DNA from 4 places in the Shewanella sp. 10N.286.51.B7 genome. Region 4 is predicted to be linked to each of the others. Evidence: predicted binding sites of a transcription regulator. Region 4 holds the regulator's gene; each other region holds the start of a gene.
What was found. The regulator sigma-54, encoded in region 4, starts transcription at its own class of promoters, with help from an activator protein. The targets are predictions, from matches to a motif close to GTTGGCACGNNNNTNGNNT.

Region 1 (3,860 bases), on a different contig from region 4:
GATACCTAAGTGTAATTCACCACGGCCTGATACGCGGAAACGATCCGGAGATTCAGTTTCTTCAACACGTAGTGCAACGTTATGAACTAGCTCTTGCTCAAGACGCTCAAGGATATTACGTGAAGTGACGTACTTACCTTCTTTACCAGCGAATGGAGAAGTGTTGACTTGGAAAGTCATTGTTAGTGTTGGCTCATCTACAGACAACGGAGGTAGCGCTTCTAATGTAGAAGGCGCACAGATTGTGTCTGAGATTTGTAATTGGCCAAGACCAGTAATTGCAATGATGTCACCAGCGTTAGCTTCAGCAACTTCGTGACGGTCAAGACCCATGTAACCTAATACTTGGCCCATTTTACCGTTACGAGTTTTGCCATCAGCGCCAACAACAGTCACTTGTTGGTTGGTCTTGATGCTACCACGCTTAATACGACCAATACCGATAACACCCACGTATGAGTTGTAATCGATTTGAGAGATTTGCATTTGGAAGTCACCTTCCGCATCAGCATCAGGAGAAGATACTTTCTCTACAATTGTTTGGAAAAGTGGTGTCATGTCTTCGCTAGTTTCATCAGGATCTAATGAAGCGAAACCATTTAATGCAGAAGCATATACGATTGGGAAATCTAACTGTTCGTCAGTTGCACCTAAGTTGTCGAATAAGTCGAATACTTGGTCAATAACCCAATCAGGACGAGCACCAGGACGGTCAATCTTGTTAATAACAACGATTGGCTTAAGGCCCTGTGCGAATGCTTTTTTAGTTACGAAGCGAGTTTGTGGCATTGGGCCATCAACTGCATCAACTAATAATAAAACAGAATCTACCATAGATAGAACACGTTCTACTTCACCACCGAAATCGGCGTGACCAGGAGTGTCTACGATGTTAATACGGTAGTCGTTCCATTTGATGGCTGTATTCTTAGCCAGAATGGTGATACCACGTTCTTTTTCAAGATCGTTAGAATCCATTACACGTTCTGTGGCTTCACCTCGACTTTCAAGGGTGCCAGACTGAGCCAAAAGCTTATCTACCAAGGTTGTTTTGCCATGGTCGACGTGAGCAATAATGGCGATATTACGTAAATTCTCTAACACGGATAAAACCTCTATACCATCAAATAAAAATAGGAGTTTATAGGACTAATAAGTATAGCCACCATAAAAAAGCGTGCCATTCTACTCCAGCAAGGCTTGAGTAGATAGGATTATTTTTGAACACTTGCTTATTTATAAAAATTTAAGCTTTAAAGATAGAAGATAAAATTCAAAAAGGATCATATTGCCGCAATAAAGTGACGCTTTAATGAACTAGATCAATGATGGCGTTAAAACCAATGCACCGAAATGGACTTTTGCACCATTAGTGCGCATAGTGATGCACCGAAGTTGTGCGTTATTAGTGCCTTACGCGAGAGGGATATTTTTATTGTATTTTAAATCAATGCCTTATCTTTCTGGCATGAAAGTCGCTTATAACAAATCAAATTCGAAAGCAGACGTGATGTCTGACGAATAACAAGATTACATTAAGGGACAACCCTTTACCCTACCGGAGGCTTAAGAATGTCAGTTGAATCAATCCTAAAACAAATTGAAGAACTAGAAGTTAAGTTCGTAGATTTACGTTTTACAGACACTAAAGGTAAAGAGCAGCACGTCTCTATTCCTTCTCATCAAGTGAACGATGACTTTTTTGAAGATGGCAAAATGTTTGATGGTTCATCTATCAACGGTTGGAAAGGCATCAACGAATCTGACATGGTGTTAATGCCAGACCCTTCTTCTTTCTTATTAGATCCTTTCACTGAAGAAGTTACTGGTCTTATTCGTTGTGACATTTTAGAGCCAGCGACAATGACGGGTTACGAACGTGATCCACGTTCAATCGCTAAAAAAGCTGAAGAATACCTAAAGTCTACTGGTATTGCTGACACTGTATTAATTGGTCCAGAGCCAGAATTCTTCTTATTCGACGACGTTAAGTTTGGCACTGACATGTCAGGTACTTTCGTTAAAGTTGACGCGAAAGAAGCAGCATGGAACTCAGGTACAAGCTACGAAGACGGCAACACAGGTCACCGTCCATTCGTTAAAGGTGGTTACTTCCCAGTTGCACCAGTAGATTCATCACAAGACATTCGTAGTGCAATGTGTCTAATTCTTGAAGAATTAGGTCAAGTAGTTGAAGCGCATCACCACGAAGTTGCTACAGCTGGTCAAAACGAAATTGCTACACGTTTCAACACGCTTTCAAACAAAGCGGATGAAATCCAAATCATGAAGTATGTGGTTCATAACACTGCTCATGCATACGGTAAAACAGCGACATTCATGCCTAAGCCAATTGTTGGTGATAACGGTAGTGGTATGCACGTTCACCAATCTTTAGCTAAAGACGGTGTTAACTTATTCTCTGGCGACAAGTACGCTGGTTTAAGTGAACTAGCTCTTTACTACATCGGTGGTATCATCAAGCATGCTCGTGCATTGAACGCATTCACTAACCCAAGCACTAACTCTTACAAGCGTCTTGTTCCTCATTTCGAAGCGCCTGTAATGTTAGCTTATTCAGCGCGTAACCGTAGTGCTTCAATCCGTATCCCAGTGGTACCAAGCCCGAAAGCACGTCGTATCGAAACACGTTTCCCAGATCCAACCGCTAACCCATACTTAGCATTCGCAGCGCTGCTTATGGCTGGTCTTGACGGTATCCAAAACAAGATTCACCCTGGTGAAGCAATGGATAAAGATTTATACGACCTGCCTGCTGAAGAAGCAGCTGAGATCCCACAAGTTGCAACGTCTCTAGAGAATGCACTTGAGAACTTAGCAGCTGACCACGAATTCTTAACGAAAGGTGATGTATTCAGTAAAGACTTTATTGAATCTTACATAACTCTTAAAAATGAAGAATGTGAGCAAGTATCTCGTACTACTCACCCAATGGAATTCCAACTTTACTACTCTCTATAAGTAGAAGTTGTTTAACGCAGATGCAGTTTGATTAAGCTCATCAACCGTTAACGAAAAAGCCCTTACTGGTTTCAGTAAGGGCTTTTTTATTGCCTGAACATTCATCGTTTTATCCAACTCAACCAAGATGCTTCTGTATTTATAAACACAAACCCTCATTCTCAAATGGTATGTATCAATATGTATCAATATGTATCAGATAACTTTTGGTTATGAGTGTTATAAAGATTAACAATTATTCACTTAACAATTGAGTCATTAATATACACCCCATAACAAGCGCTTACGAAGTCAGGTGACTTGTAATGCGACAAGATGGGACCACTCATCAACATGACTCAAATTAATGAGAGAATACAAATGAAATTATTTCAAAGCTTACTTGCCGTGTCTGTATCTGCTGTCCTCATGGGCTGTAATTCTGATAGTGGCACACCTGATTACCCTCAAGAGGGAGAGTCACGCAAAGTATCTATTGGCTTTACAGTTGATAAAGATATTAACCCTATGTCTGAAACAACTATCGCAAATCAGATGGAAAATTGCGGGTATGATTTAAAAGCAAATGATGAAGTTATTGAATCAGGTGTGTGTATTGCAGACAATTTGACTATTGAGATTCGCGATGGCTATAAACTCGAACTTATTCATCCAACTCTATCATCTGCTTTAGATATCCCAGTAAGTAATAAATGGTCGGTTGAAGGGGAGCACACAATCGCCATCGATGAGAATAACATTACAATTAAAACAGCAAACCAACATTTCAGCTTAGTGTCAATTGCTAACTCTAGCCACCTTAACTATGTTGAAATTAATGGCGAACCAGCAATTGAAGATGAAGCTGCAAACTATGGGTTTGTAACAGGAGACACCTA
Region 2 (3,860 bases), on a different contig from region 4:
CATTCAAGCAAATGTGCAAACGATAAAAACTGAACATCCGCAATATACGACTGAGGTCGTGGATCACTTACCAGAAAGACAATCTTCAAGCTTAACGACGGAAAGCAGTCAAATTACTGAAGTGACTGATTCAAAAATCAGTGAGAATGATACAAGTCTGCAAGAAGCAACTCGTCATGAACCATTGATAGAAGAATCATCTATAAAAGATCAAAGTTTCCAAGTTGCAGATTCTTCAGTTGACCTTCATAACACAACAGCAATTGAAAATGGTGCAGACGAGCAATCCAAAATTTTAGAAACTGATGAGGTACGAGACAATGCAAAGCCGTCAACATCAGTTACTGAATAAACTCAAAAACCAAAGTCAAAAAGTCAGCCCACTTAGGCCGGTAGCCAGTGGGCAGTTAGTGCGTGTTGTGGGCTTAACATTAGAAGCTACAGGCTGTAGAGCACCTGTGGGCAGTTTATGCTCGATTGAAACTATGGCGGGTGAATTAGTTGCCGAAGTGGTTGGGTTCGATGACGAGCTGTTGTACTTAATGCCCGTTGATGAATTAAGAGGTGTACTACCTGGGGCAAGAGTGCGGCCATTAGGTGAGCAGTCAAGTTTGAATGTCGGACTGAGTTTGTTGGGCAGAGTGCTTGATGGCAGTGGTTCACCACTTGATGGCTTAGGGCCATTAAATACAGATCAACAAGCTTCTCGTCATGCACCACCAATTAATCCACTTGCTAGACGTGCCATTTCTGAACCTTTAGATGTAGGGGTAAGGGCCATCAATGCCATGCTAACAGTGGGTAAGGGTCAGCGAATGGGCTTATTTGCTGGCTCTGGTGTGGGTAAAAGTGTGCTATTAGGCATGATGACTCGCGGGACAACTGCTGACATTATTGTTGTAGGGCTAGTGGGCGAGCGTGGTCGTGAGGTAAAAGAGTTTATTGAAGAGATCCTTGGTGAAGAAGGACGGGCTCGCTCCGTTGTCGTAGCCGCACCAGCTGACACTTCGCCATTAATGCGTCTTCGTGCTTGTGAAACATCCACTCGTATAGCTGAATACTTTCGTGACTTGGGGTACAACGTTTTATTATTGATGGATAGCTTAACCCGTTATGCTCAGGCACAACGTGAAGTGGCGTTAGCTGTTGGAGAACCACCAGCAACAAAAGGCTATCCGCCATCAGTATTTGCTAAATTACCAAGACTGGTTGAACGGGCAGGTAACGGAGGCCCTAGACAAGGTTCCATAACTGCTTTTTATACTGTACTGACAGAAGGTGATGATCAGCAAGATCCCATTGCAGATGCGTCAAGAGCGATTCTTGATGGTCATATTGTTTTATCTCGCACACTTGCTGATTCTGGTCATTACCCAGCTATTGATATTGAACAATCTATTAGTCGTGTTGCGCCAATGGTGATTGCGCCAGAACATTTAGAATCGATGCGTTTAGTTAAGCAAATGTATTCTACCTATCAGCAAAATCGCGACCTCATATCCATTGGAGCATATTCTCAAGGTAGCGATCCGCGAATAGACAATGCCATTAGGTTACAACCTGCGATGAATGCATTTTTAAGACAGGGCTTTAAAGATGTTATCTCGTTTAATGATAGCCAAACTATGGTGGGGCAAATCGCTGCCCAATGTAAATAATGCGCCGCGCTGATCCTCTGTTGACAGTATTAAAAATCAATAAAGAAGCTGAAGAGCAAGCTGCTTTGCAATTAAAGTCTGCCCAGCTTGAGCAGCAAAAATGCCAAGGTCAGCTAGATGCTCTGAATAACTATCGTCTTGAATACATGAAGCAAATGGGTGAAACCCAAGGCAAAACTTTAAGTGCCAGTGAATACCATTCATTTCATGAATTTATTAAGCAAGTCGATCAAGCGCTCATTCAACAAGTTAATGCAGTAAAAGAAACTGAAAAACAAACGGGTTATCGCCAAGTACATTGGCAAGAAAAGCAGCAAAAACGTAAAGCTGTGGAAATGTTACTAGAAAAAAATGCATTAAAAGCGCAAATAATTGCAAATAAACGTGAACAAAAAGCATCGGATGAATTTGCGATGCAACAATTCATCCGTAAAAAACCTCGCTAGAAATCTTCTTAAACTTAACGCTTAAACTTGACTCTAAAACTTTCATTTTTCAGTCTGATAGTTACCTTGCGATGAAAGAGTAAATAACCTTAAAAACTAATATTCTAATAAGCTGGCATTTTAATTGCTTATTTATAGAGTTAGTTAGTGAAGTGTCAGCTTTGTGACTGTTATCAGGATCCGATTGTTGTACCAATTGGTTCGTTATGAGTGATGTTGAGTGGAGTTTGTTATGCAACAAATGAGCAGTATTTTATTGGGGAATAGTGGCAAAACCACCAATTCGCAGGTTTCAGGAACCGTGCAACTCGATGATAAACAGTCTTTTTTATCTGTCTTTAATCAAGCATCACAAGTGGATGTAGATAAAACTAAGCTCAGTCTAAATACTAATGAACAACCAGCAAGTATCGATGCTCCATCGGCAGAAGGTTCGGATGTTGACCTTATTTTTGCTCAAATAGATTTAGCTGAAAATTTCGATACTCAGGCAGATATTGAAAAAAGTGGCAAAGACTTGCCGCTTGAATCTGAGTTGTCAGAGTTAGCGCTTTCTCAAGCCGATAGCGAATTAGTGTTAACTGAAGAGACTCAGCATTCAATTGAAAAGGGTTTATTGGTTAATGAGCTCGCAGTTGATGTTTTGCCGAAAGAAGCAGGAATTGAAGAATTAGATAAAGAGTTAGATAAAGAGTTAGATAAAGAGTTAGGTAACGAAATAAGTACCACTTCTTTTTTAAGTTCACTGAACACTGAGCAACTAGATGCATTGACTCAATTTTCTTCGATGAGTGAACAAGATCTTGCCGCCTTAAGTGCTGTTGAACTGAACAAACTAATTAATGGCTATAATCAACAAATCAACATCACTGATAACCAAGCCTTACCTTTGTTAATCGATGGGAAACTCAATAACCAGACAGCAACAATCCCTGTTACAGAGGCCAATGCTGATTTAATTACTGCTGAAAAAGCTAAGCTTGCTAACTCAACATCTAATATCGCAAATAGTGTCCAAAGTACTGCGAATGCCACTGATACAGCTAACAATATTGCCGCTTCAGCTCAGGTTGCCAATGCTGAGAAAGTTGTGGCTGATTCAAAAGTCATAGCTGATACGAATAAACTAGCTAAGAACGAAGATAAAGAAAGTGCCCCTGTGAATCTTAGTAAAGCCGAGATAAGTGTGGCATTAGATAAACCAACCTCCAAAGTCGCCTTTAATAATGCCATGGTTAATGCAGCAGCTAACTCAAGTCAATCAACACTTGCTGAACTAGGGCAAGAGAGTGAAACGATAGATGTAAAAGCACTACAAAATCAAAGCAGTTTTACACCACAGCACAAAAGTGATGTACCTCAATTCCAACTTTCGTTACGTCAAGGGGCTGAGTCCGTAGTGCAAATGCAGGATATGATTCAAAAATTTGCACCTGTAATGAAACAACAACTTATCACTATGGTTGGGCAAGGCGTTCAGCATGCTGAAATTCGTCTAGATCCTGCCGAGCTTGGGCACATGGTAGTAAAAGTTCAAGTTAACGGTGAGCAAACTCAAGTGCAGTTTCAAGTAGCTCAATCTCAGACAAAAGACCTCATTGAGCAAGCGATTCCAAAATTGAGAGAAATGCTGGCTGAGGAAGGATTACAACTTGCAGACAGCCAAGTATCTCAAGATGGCGAAAGCCAGAAAAAATCCGAGTATGATGAACAAAACAGCAGTGGCGAGAATATGCTGGATGAAATTTCAGCACAA
Region 3 (3,860 bases), on a different contig from region 4:
TATTTAACATTTACATAGCAGACATGCATTCATAAAAGTAGGCATATATAAAAGTAGGCGTGCATAAATATTGATTTCAATTAAGCATAAAAAAGCGCAACCTAATAAGGTTGCGCTCATTTTACTCTTCGTTAGCTATCCTGCTAAATTGTGCTCCCTGCTCCATCCATGCGACTAACGTGCTCCTTGCTCCATTTTCCTTTTAACTCAATTTCCTTGTACTACCCTTGAAGAGTATTACTTGAGTGTTCATTCCTTTGAATCAGTCTATCCTTGTGACTGAGAGGCTAACTCCTAATATACCGTCCTAGTATTTGCTTCCTGCAATCCTTCATCTTCCTGATGAGGTTCATCCTTGTTTCAGTTAATCATTAACTGAGCTTATGCCCATTCCTTGAGCGTGTCCTAGTTTCATCCTGAAATTGATACGCTCATTCAAAACTAATGAAAAAGCATTTTTATTCACTTTAAGCACTAACTCAATTAACTTTGATTGTGGCTACATCCTGTAACTCACTCAATTAATTCATTGATTGCTTAATAAGTTCATTGTAAATAATAATTGAATTCGAAATCAGCCTAAAAACCATTGAAACAAAATATTCACAAAGTAAATATTACAACCAAATACATAAGTACCTGTTTTTATTTAGCTTTAAATTAAATGGTGAGAAATTAGATAACTCATAACGAAAGAATACCTACACTACTGTGAGATAAGTCTCACAAGCATAGGTAACAGTTAGCTTGAAGTCGAGCCTAAACCAAGGCGCTTTTTTAACATTTGTGCAAACATCACCCAGTCGGCTAGTAAGCTATATAAAGGATATTCAAATGTGGCAGGTCTATTTTTTTCAAATACAAAGTGTCCTACCCAAGCAAAACCATACCCAATAACTGGCAAAAGCCATAATTGCCACCACTGTTGATTCAACAAAGTAACAATGATTAGCACAATGATTAAGGCACTGCCGACATAATGAAGCCTCCGGCAAGTTATGTCTTGATGTTGTGATAAATAGAAAGGATAAAAAGATTTAAAGTCTTGATACTTTTTTTCACTTATCTTTTCATTCATAACCGTCACTCATCTTTTCATCCATAACCGAAGCTAATTGTAATAATATAAATTAACGCAATAATTTTTCTTAAACGATCAGCTACTTCATGAAGTTAGCTAATGGTTAGATAATAGGTAGCTAATAGCTTGTTAACTGAAGCTTTTACTTACTCGGATAAATTAATATTTCACCATCTACGCTACCTATAGAAAGTTCAGATAAATGATTAAAACCTTCGCGGGCAAATAGCTCTGCATGTTTAGGGTTATTCACAAACACCCCAATGCCATCTAAATCAGGCTGTTCATCACACCAACTTAATACTGCTTCGATCAATTTTGCACCGTTACCTTTACTCTGTTCATTAGGGGTTAATGCAATAAATTGCAGGATCCCATATTGCTTACTCGGCAAGCTTTCTAAGATGCTGTGTTCTTTTTTAATTAATGCCTGAGTGGAATTCCAGCCTGTTCCCAGTACCATTTTCAAGCGCCAATGCCAGTAACGGCTTTCCCCTAGCGGCACTTGGTGAGTAATAACACATGCAACGCCAATTAGGCGAACACCATCGAACCAACCAATTAAAGGTTGTTCTTGCTGCCAAAGCTCCGTCAATTCTTCACGAATAGCTGCGCGAAGCTTTTGCTCGTAACTTGCCTGATTTGTTGTAGCAAGTGCTTCAATAAAGAAAGGATCATCATGGTAAGCGTTATAAATAATCGAAGCTGCCACTCGCAAGTCTTCTGCCGTTAAGTAAACGGCTTTATGCTCTGCCAACACGTTCTGTTCCATATTCTCACTCATTGCTAAATCAAGTTGATAGTTACAACTTAACAAGTTTGAAACATATTGCAATTTTAATGCTGTCACCTACGCTTAAAGTTAATTTAATCGCGAAATTTAAGCATAATAACGGGACTATTATGGACACGACTTCAGCTACGCTTGCACACTTATTTGAACAACTCGGTTTAGATGCTACAGAGGCCGGTATCAAGCTTTTTCTGTCACAACATAGTATTGATGCCAATACCAAGTTAACCGATGCAAGCTTTTGGAATCATGCTCAGAAAGCATTTTTAGAAGAGAGTTTAAAAGAAGACGCCCAGTGGTCTGAACTCGTGGACCAACTGGACGTTCTTTTAAGGCAATAGCTAAGATTCTATCTAAAATTGCATAGCCATAAAATATTGATAAAAACTTACCCAACTAATGGCTGGTATTAAATCTTTTGATACGCGGTTTCACCCCAACCCACTAATTTATTGTCACTTATGACTACTGGGGTACATTCATCTTTAGTGGTTTTGCCATCGCCTTTACTCCACTGCGTACGATAGAAAAGCACATTCACTTCTTTCTTCGGACTTTCAGCATCAGCTTGAGTCACGTAAGCTTCACTAAAATCTGCTGTGCCCATTAAAATAGTGACTTGATCGCGCGCCATACCAATGGTTAATTTTGATAAGTTAGTTCTATTAGTTTGTTGCTGTTTTTCCCAGTAAGAATCACTACGATTACCTTCATGATCACCAACATTCAACACACAACCACTCAAAGAAAGGCTACTCACAGCCATTAAAAATGCTAAACCCAATTTTGTTTTCATGATACTTCCCTTTTATTAAAATGATTCTCACGTAATTACTACTCAAACTGCTTTTGAGATACGTTATAATGTTGTCAATTATCATTAAGCTAAAACCGTGCCAAAATTTATACAATTGATTTTATTAAGTTTTATAAATATCTAATTGGCGGTTGAGCATTTTCACTAATCAATATTGAGGGTTTTCACCAATTATGAGTCCAATCGAACAGGTCCTCGCAGCGGCAAAAACTATCGCAATGAATGGTCATACACCAACAATGGCATTGATTAAGGGGAAATTAGGTGGCCGAGTACCTATGCCAATTCTTATTCAAGGCTTACAGCAATTCAAAGCCATTCCGAAAGAACAATGGCAAACCTTGCCAGACTTAGGCGATGCGCTTGAAACAACTAAACAAGCAACAAATGATGCACCTAGTATGATTGAGCAACAATTAATGGCTCAAATGCAGCAAATGAAAATTGAATTTGAAGCTAAAATAGAATCACTAGAAAAGCGTGTTTTACAGCTTGAAAATAAACAATAACGATTGAAGTACAACAGTATTTTCATTTAAATATATGAGTCTGCTGACACAAAATGAGTGCCTTAACTTGTGTGCTCACATTGACTTAGTACACTCACATTAATTTAGTACACTCACGTTGATTTAGTGCACTCACATTGATTTAGTGCACTCACATTGATTTAGTGCACTGGAACCTTGTCATTTTACAGCCCAAGAATTGAACGGAAACCCCATGTTTGTCACAGAGCTCAGATTTGAATGTTTTGCGGATACCACGATAACCGCAGCCGAGAAAGCCATTAACCATTACCTCGAATCATTAAGAGCAAACGGTCAAATTTTAGGAAGAGAATTCGCTGTTGCATTTAACGAAGGTGAGTTTAAAGTCAGGTTGTTAATGCCGGAAAAAACCAGTTTATCGAGCCGTCATAACAGCCCTTGGACTAAACAAGCTTTACTGCAATTGACTGAAGCAAAGTTACTTGCGCCACGTGAGAAGTACATTGGCCAAGACATTAATTCAGAACAAAGTAATGAAGAAGCACCAAGTTGGCAGGTGCTTTATACCAGTTATGTTCATATGTGTTCGCCACTACGTAGCGGCGATAACTTGTTACCTATTCCGTTATATCAAATCCCTGCCACATTTAATGGCGACCACAAAAGAGTGATCCGCTG
Region 4 (3,860 bases):
TTTCCAGCCTGAAAACTATCCTGATTTAAATGAATCGAAAGACACTTCAGAGCAACCAGATAGCGCCTCATCTGAGGCTGTTTCAACAGAAGAAGTCACAGAGCAAGCACCTGAAGAAACAGTTGAGAAGTTAATTGAAAATCAATTTGATGCCGTTATCGAAAACACTGAAAATGGTTTAGATTCGGCAGCAGCAACTGAAGCTGAAACACCTGCAATAGCTAAACCTGCATCAAGTGATGAGCAACCAGCTTCAGATGCATTACCTGAAACACCAGCGCTAGAGCAAACTCAATAATGACCCAAATTACCTTAACAGCTGAAAACTTGGCTAAAAGCTACAAAAGTCGCCAAGTGGTCAAAAATGTCAGTCTTACCGTTAAAACAGGTCAAATTGTTGGGCTATTAGGGCCAAATGGTGCAGGTAAAACCACCACCTTTTATATGGTCGTTGGCTTAGTTAAAAGTGATAAAGGCCGCATATTAATTGATTCAGATGATCTCACGGCAGATCCAATGCACCTGCGTGCACGCAAAGGTATTGGCTATTTACCACAAGAAGCCAGTATTTTTCGCAAGTTAACCGTACACGATAATATTATGGCGGTGTTGCAAACCCGCAAGAGTTTAACGACTGAGCAGCGCATCGAAGAGTTAGAGCACTTATTAGAAGAGTTTAATATTACTCACATTCGCGATAGCCAAGGTATGGCATTATCGGGTGGTGAACGTCGACGTGTTGAAATCGCACGCGCATTAGCGGCAAATCCTAAGTTCATTCTGCTAGATGAGCCTTTTGCTGGTGTCGACCCTATCTCTGTGATAGATATCAAGAAAATTATTCAACAATTAAAAAATCGTGGACTTGGAGTACTCATTACCGACCATAATGTTCGTGAAACGCTTGATGTATGTGAGCGCGCGTATATTGTTAGCCACGGTGATTTAATTGCAGAAGGCACGCCTGCTGAAATCTTAGACAATCAGCAAGTCAGGTCAGTATACTTAGGTGAGCAATTCAAGCTATAGTTAGCATTCTTTAGTGCACAATATGGCATGTCGCGACCAGTATCAGTCCCACTTTTTAGTGCAATGTTCTAGACTGAACTTAAGCCAAGGTTCAGCTTAAGCCTAGAAGCAGTTTAAAAAGGTGCTAGACCCACACAATTGTTAGTCGCGATGATGAAACTCAATTAGGGATAAGCGGTAAATGAAAGCCTCACTCCAACTTAAAATGGGTCAACACCTGACTATGACCCCACAGTTGCAACAAGCCATTCGCTTATTGCAACTTTCCTCATTGGAGCTACAGCAAGAAATTCAACAAGCACTTGACTCAAATCCACTCCTTGAGCTCGAAGATGAGTTTGCTAAAGCAAAAGAACCAGTAAAAGAAAACGCCCAGCAAACCGATACTGATTTTAGTGATAACAGCCAAGTGACTGTTGAAAAAGACACCTCAACCGTAGACACCACTGAATCGTTAACCAAAGAATCCATGCCTGACGAATTACCAATGGATACCACATGGGATGAAGTTTACACAGCATCCCCAAGTTCAGGTTCTGGCGCAGTGGCTCGTGATGACGATATGCCTTTTCAGGGTGAAACCACAGAAGGCTTATATGAGCATTTAGAGTGGCAAAAAAATCTCACCCCTTTTTCTGAAAACGATCTGGTAATTGCTACGGCGATTATCGATGCCGTTGATGAACGTGGTTACTTAACCCAAACAACTGAAGACATATTGCAAGCTTTAGGCCTAGAAGATATTGAACTCGATGAAGTTGAAGCTGTACTCAAACGAGTACAGCATTTTGATCCTGTAGGCGTTGCAGCAAGAGATTTAAGCGAATGCTTGATGATTCAGCTTGGCCAATACCCTAATGAAATACCTTGTATCGATAACGTTAAGCTACTGATTGCAGAACACCTAGACTTAATTGCAGGCCGTGACTTTAGATTATTAATGCGTAAAACCAAGCTTAAAGAAGATGATTTACGCGAAGCGATTCAATTTATTCAAACGCTTAACCCACGTCCAGGGTTACAGATCACTCCTATTAAAGATGAATATGTCATTCCTGATGTGACAGTGTTTAAAAAGAGTGGCCGTTGGGTCGTTGAATTAAATCCAGATAACATGCCAAAAATTGGTGTGAATCAGCAATATGCAGCCATGGCGAAAGGCTCTGCTAATCAGTCAGACAGCCAGTTTATTCGCGGCCATTTACAAGAGGCAAAATGGTTTATCAAAAGTATTGAAAGCCGTAATGAGACACTATTAAAAGTGGCTAATTGTATTGTGCAATTTCAACAAGGCTTTTTTGAGTTTGGCGAAGAAGCAATGAAGCCAATGGTACTTAATGACATTGCTGAAGCCGTTGAAATGCATGAATCAACCATTTCGCGTGTCACGACACAAAAGTATATGCACACCCCTAGGGGACTTTTTGAACTAAAATATTTCTTTTCAAGCCATGTGAGTACTGATGATGGCGGAGAATGTTCTTCTACTGCAATTCGCGCATTTATTAAAAAGCTTGTTGCGGCAGAAAACCAGCAAAAGCCACTTAGCGATAGTAAAATGGCGACGCTATTGGCAGAACAAGGGATCAATGTTGCTCGGCGTACGATCGCCAAATATCGTGAAGCAATGCTCATCCCTCCCTCAAACCAACGCAAAAGCCTATAAGCCTTTGTTATTGGAGGATGATATATGCAAATTAACCTGACTGGGCACCATGTGGAAATTACTCAATCTTTACGTGAGTATGTACAAACTAAGTTTTCAAAGCTTGAACGACACTTCGAACAGATCAATAATGTTCACGTTGTGCTCAATGTTCAAAAGCTGCAACAAATTGCAGAGGCAAAATTACACCTCAAAGGAGGTGAAGTTTTTGCGGTATCACAGAACGCTGATATGTATGTTGCAATTGACGCCCTGATCGACAAATTAGATCGTCAGGTAATTAAACACAAAGAGAAGTTAATTAAACACTAACGATGGAACTTCGCACCATTCTGCAGCCGGCGTGCACTACCTGCGCCACGCCGGGCAGTAAGAAAAAAGTACTGGAACTTATCAGCGATTTAATGGCTGCCCAGTACCCAACCCTATCTTCACAGGCTATTTTTGAAAGTTTAATAGCACGTGAAAAAATGGGTAGTACAGGTATAGGAAATGGCATTGCGATTCCTCATGGTCGATTAACTGATATCGAAGAACCGATAGCAATTTTGATCAAGTGTGAAGAAGGCATTGAGTTTGATGCTATCGACAAGAAACCCGTGGATATATTATTTGCGCTGTTAGTTCCTTCTGATCAATGCCAACAGCATTTAAGTACGCTGTCGAGTATGGCTGAAAAACTGAGCGATAAATTAATCCTTAAGCGACTTCGAAAGAGTCATGACGCTACAGAACTTTATCAGGTTATAACTGCATGAAACTTGTCATCGTATCAGGACGATCAGGCTCAGGTAAATCAGTAGCACTAAGGGTATTAGAAGATTTAGGTTATTACTGTGTTGATAACCTACCTTTACCACTTATTGGTAGTTTACTTGAACAGCTCAAAGGCAATAACGACCTTGTCGCGATTAGCGTCGACGTTCGTAATATTGAAGAGCAAGGCAAAGTGCTAGAAGAGCAGATAGCCTTGCTTTCTGACGATACGACCATCATTAGTTTATTTTTAAATTCTAATGATAAAGTGCTGTTAAAGCGCTACAGTGAAACCCGCCGTTTACACCCTCTGTCAAAAAACCAAATTTCACTGCAAGAAGCGATTCAATTAGAAGGCCGTTTACTCGAGCCTATCGCTAAAATGGTCGATCACTACATTGATACTTCG

Region 1: glnA (glutamate--ammonia ligase) is a predicted target of sigma-54. The motif match lies at 1,463-1,481, and genes of this name have one in related genera.
Region 2: BCU84_RS15685 (flagellar hook-length control protein FliK) is a predicted target of sigma-54. The motif match lies at 2,216-2,234, and genes of this name have one in related genera.
Region 3: BCU84_RS09565 (DUF3192 domain-containing protein) is a predicted target of sigma-54. The motif match lies at 2,757-2,775, and genes of this name have one in related genera.

The regions. Positions count from the first base shown of each region.
Region 1 covers NZ_MCUF01000020.1:69,290-73,149, forward strand. The annotation lists gene typA (translational GTPase TypA) at 1-1,104, opposite strand, end outside; gene glnA (glutamate--ammonia ligase) at 1,573-2,982, shown strand; gene BCU84_RS03780 (hypothetical protein) at 3,343-3,860, shown strand, end outside.
Region 2 covers NZ_MCUF01000058.1:52,793-56,652, forward strand. The annotation lists gene fliH (flagellar assembly protein FliH) at 1-352, shown strand, start outside; gene fliI (flagellar protein export ATPase FliI) at 321-1,658, shown strand; gene fliJ (flagellar export protein FliJ) at 1,658-2,104, shown strand; gene BCU84_RS15685 (flagellar hook-length control protein FliK) at 2,337-3,860, shown strand, end outside.
Region 3 covers NZ_MCUF01000032.1:44,907-48,766, reverse strand. The annotation lists gene BCU84_RS09580 (DUF962 domain-containing protein) at 743-1,078, opposite strand; gene BCU84_RS09575 (GNAT family N-acetyltransferase) at 1,224-1,853, opposite strand; gene BCU84_RS09570 (DUF2789 domain-containing protein) at 1,985-2,215, shown strand; gene BCU84_RS09565 (DUF3192 domain-containing protein) at 2,284-2,670, opposite strand; gene BCU84_RS09560 (hypothetical protein) at 2,865-3,200, shown strand; gene BCU84_RS09555 (Zn-ribbon-containing protein) at 3,415-3,860, shown strand, end outside.
Region 4 covers NZ_MCUF01000034.1:59,167-63,026, forward strand. The annotation lists partial or broken gene lptA (lipopolysaccharide transport periplasmic protein LptA) at 1-25, shown strand, start outside; gene lptB (LPS export ABC transporter ATP-binding protein) at 298-1,029, shown strand; gene BCU84_RS10405 (RNA polymerase factor sigma-54) at 1,211-2,695, shown strand; gene hpf (ribosome hibernation promoting factor) at 2,720-3,007, shown strand; gene ptsN (PTS IIA-like nitrogen regulatory protein PtsN) at 3,010-3,453, shown strand; gene rapZ (RNase adapter RapZ) at 3,450-3,860, shown strand, end outside.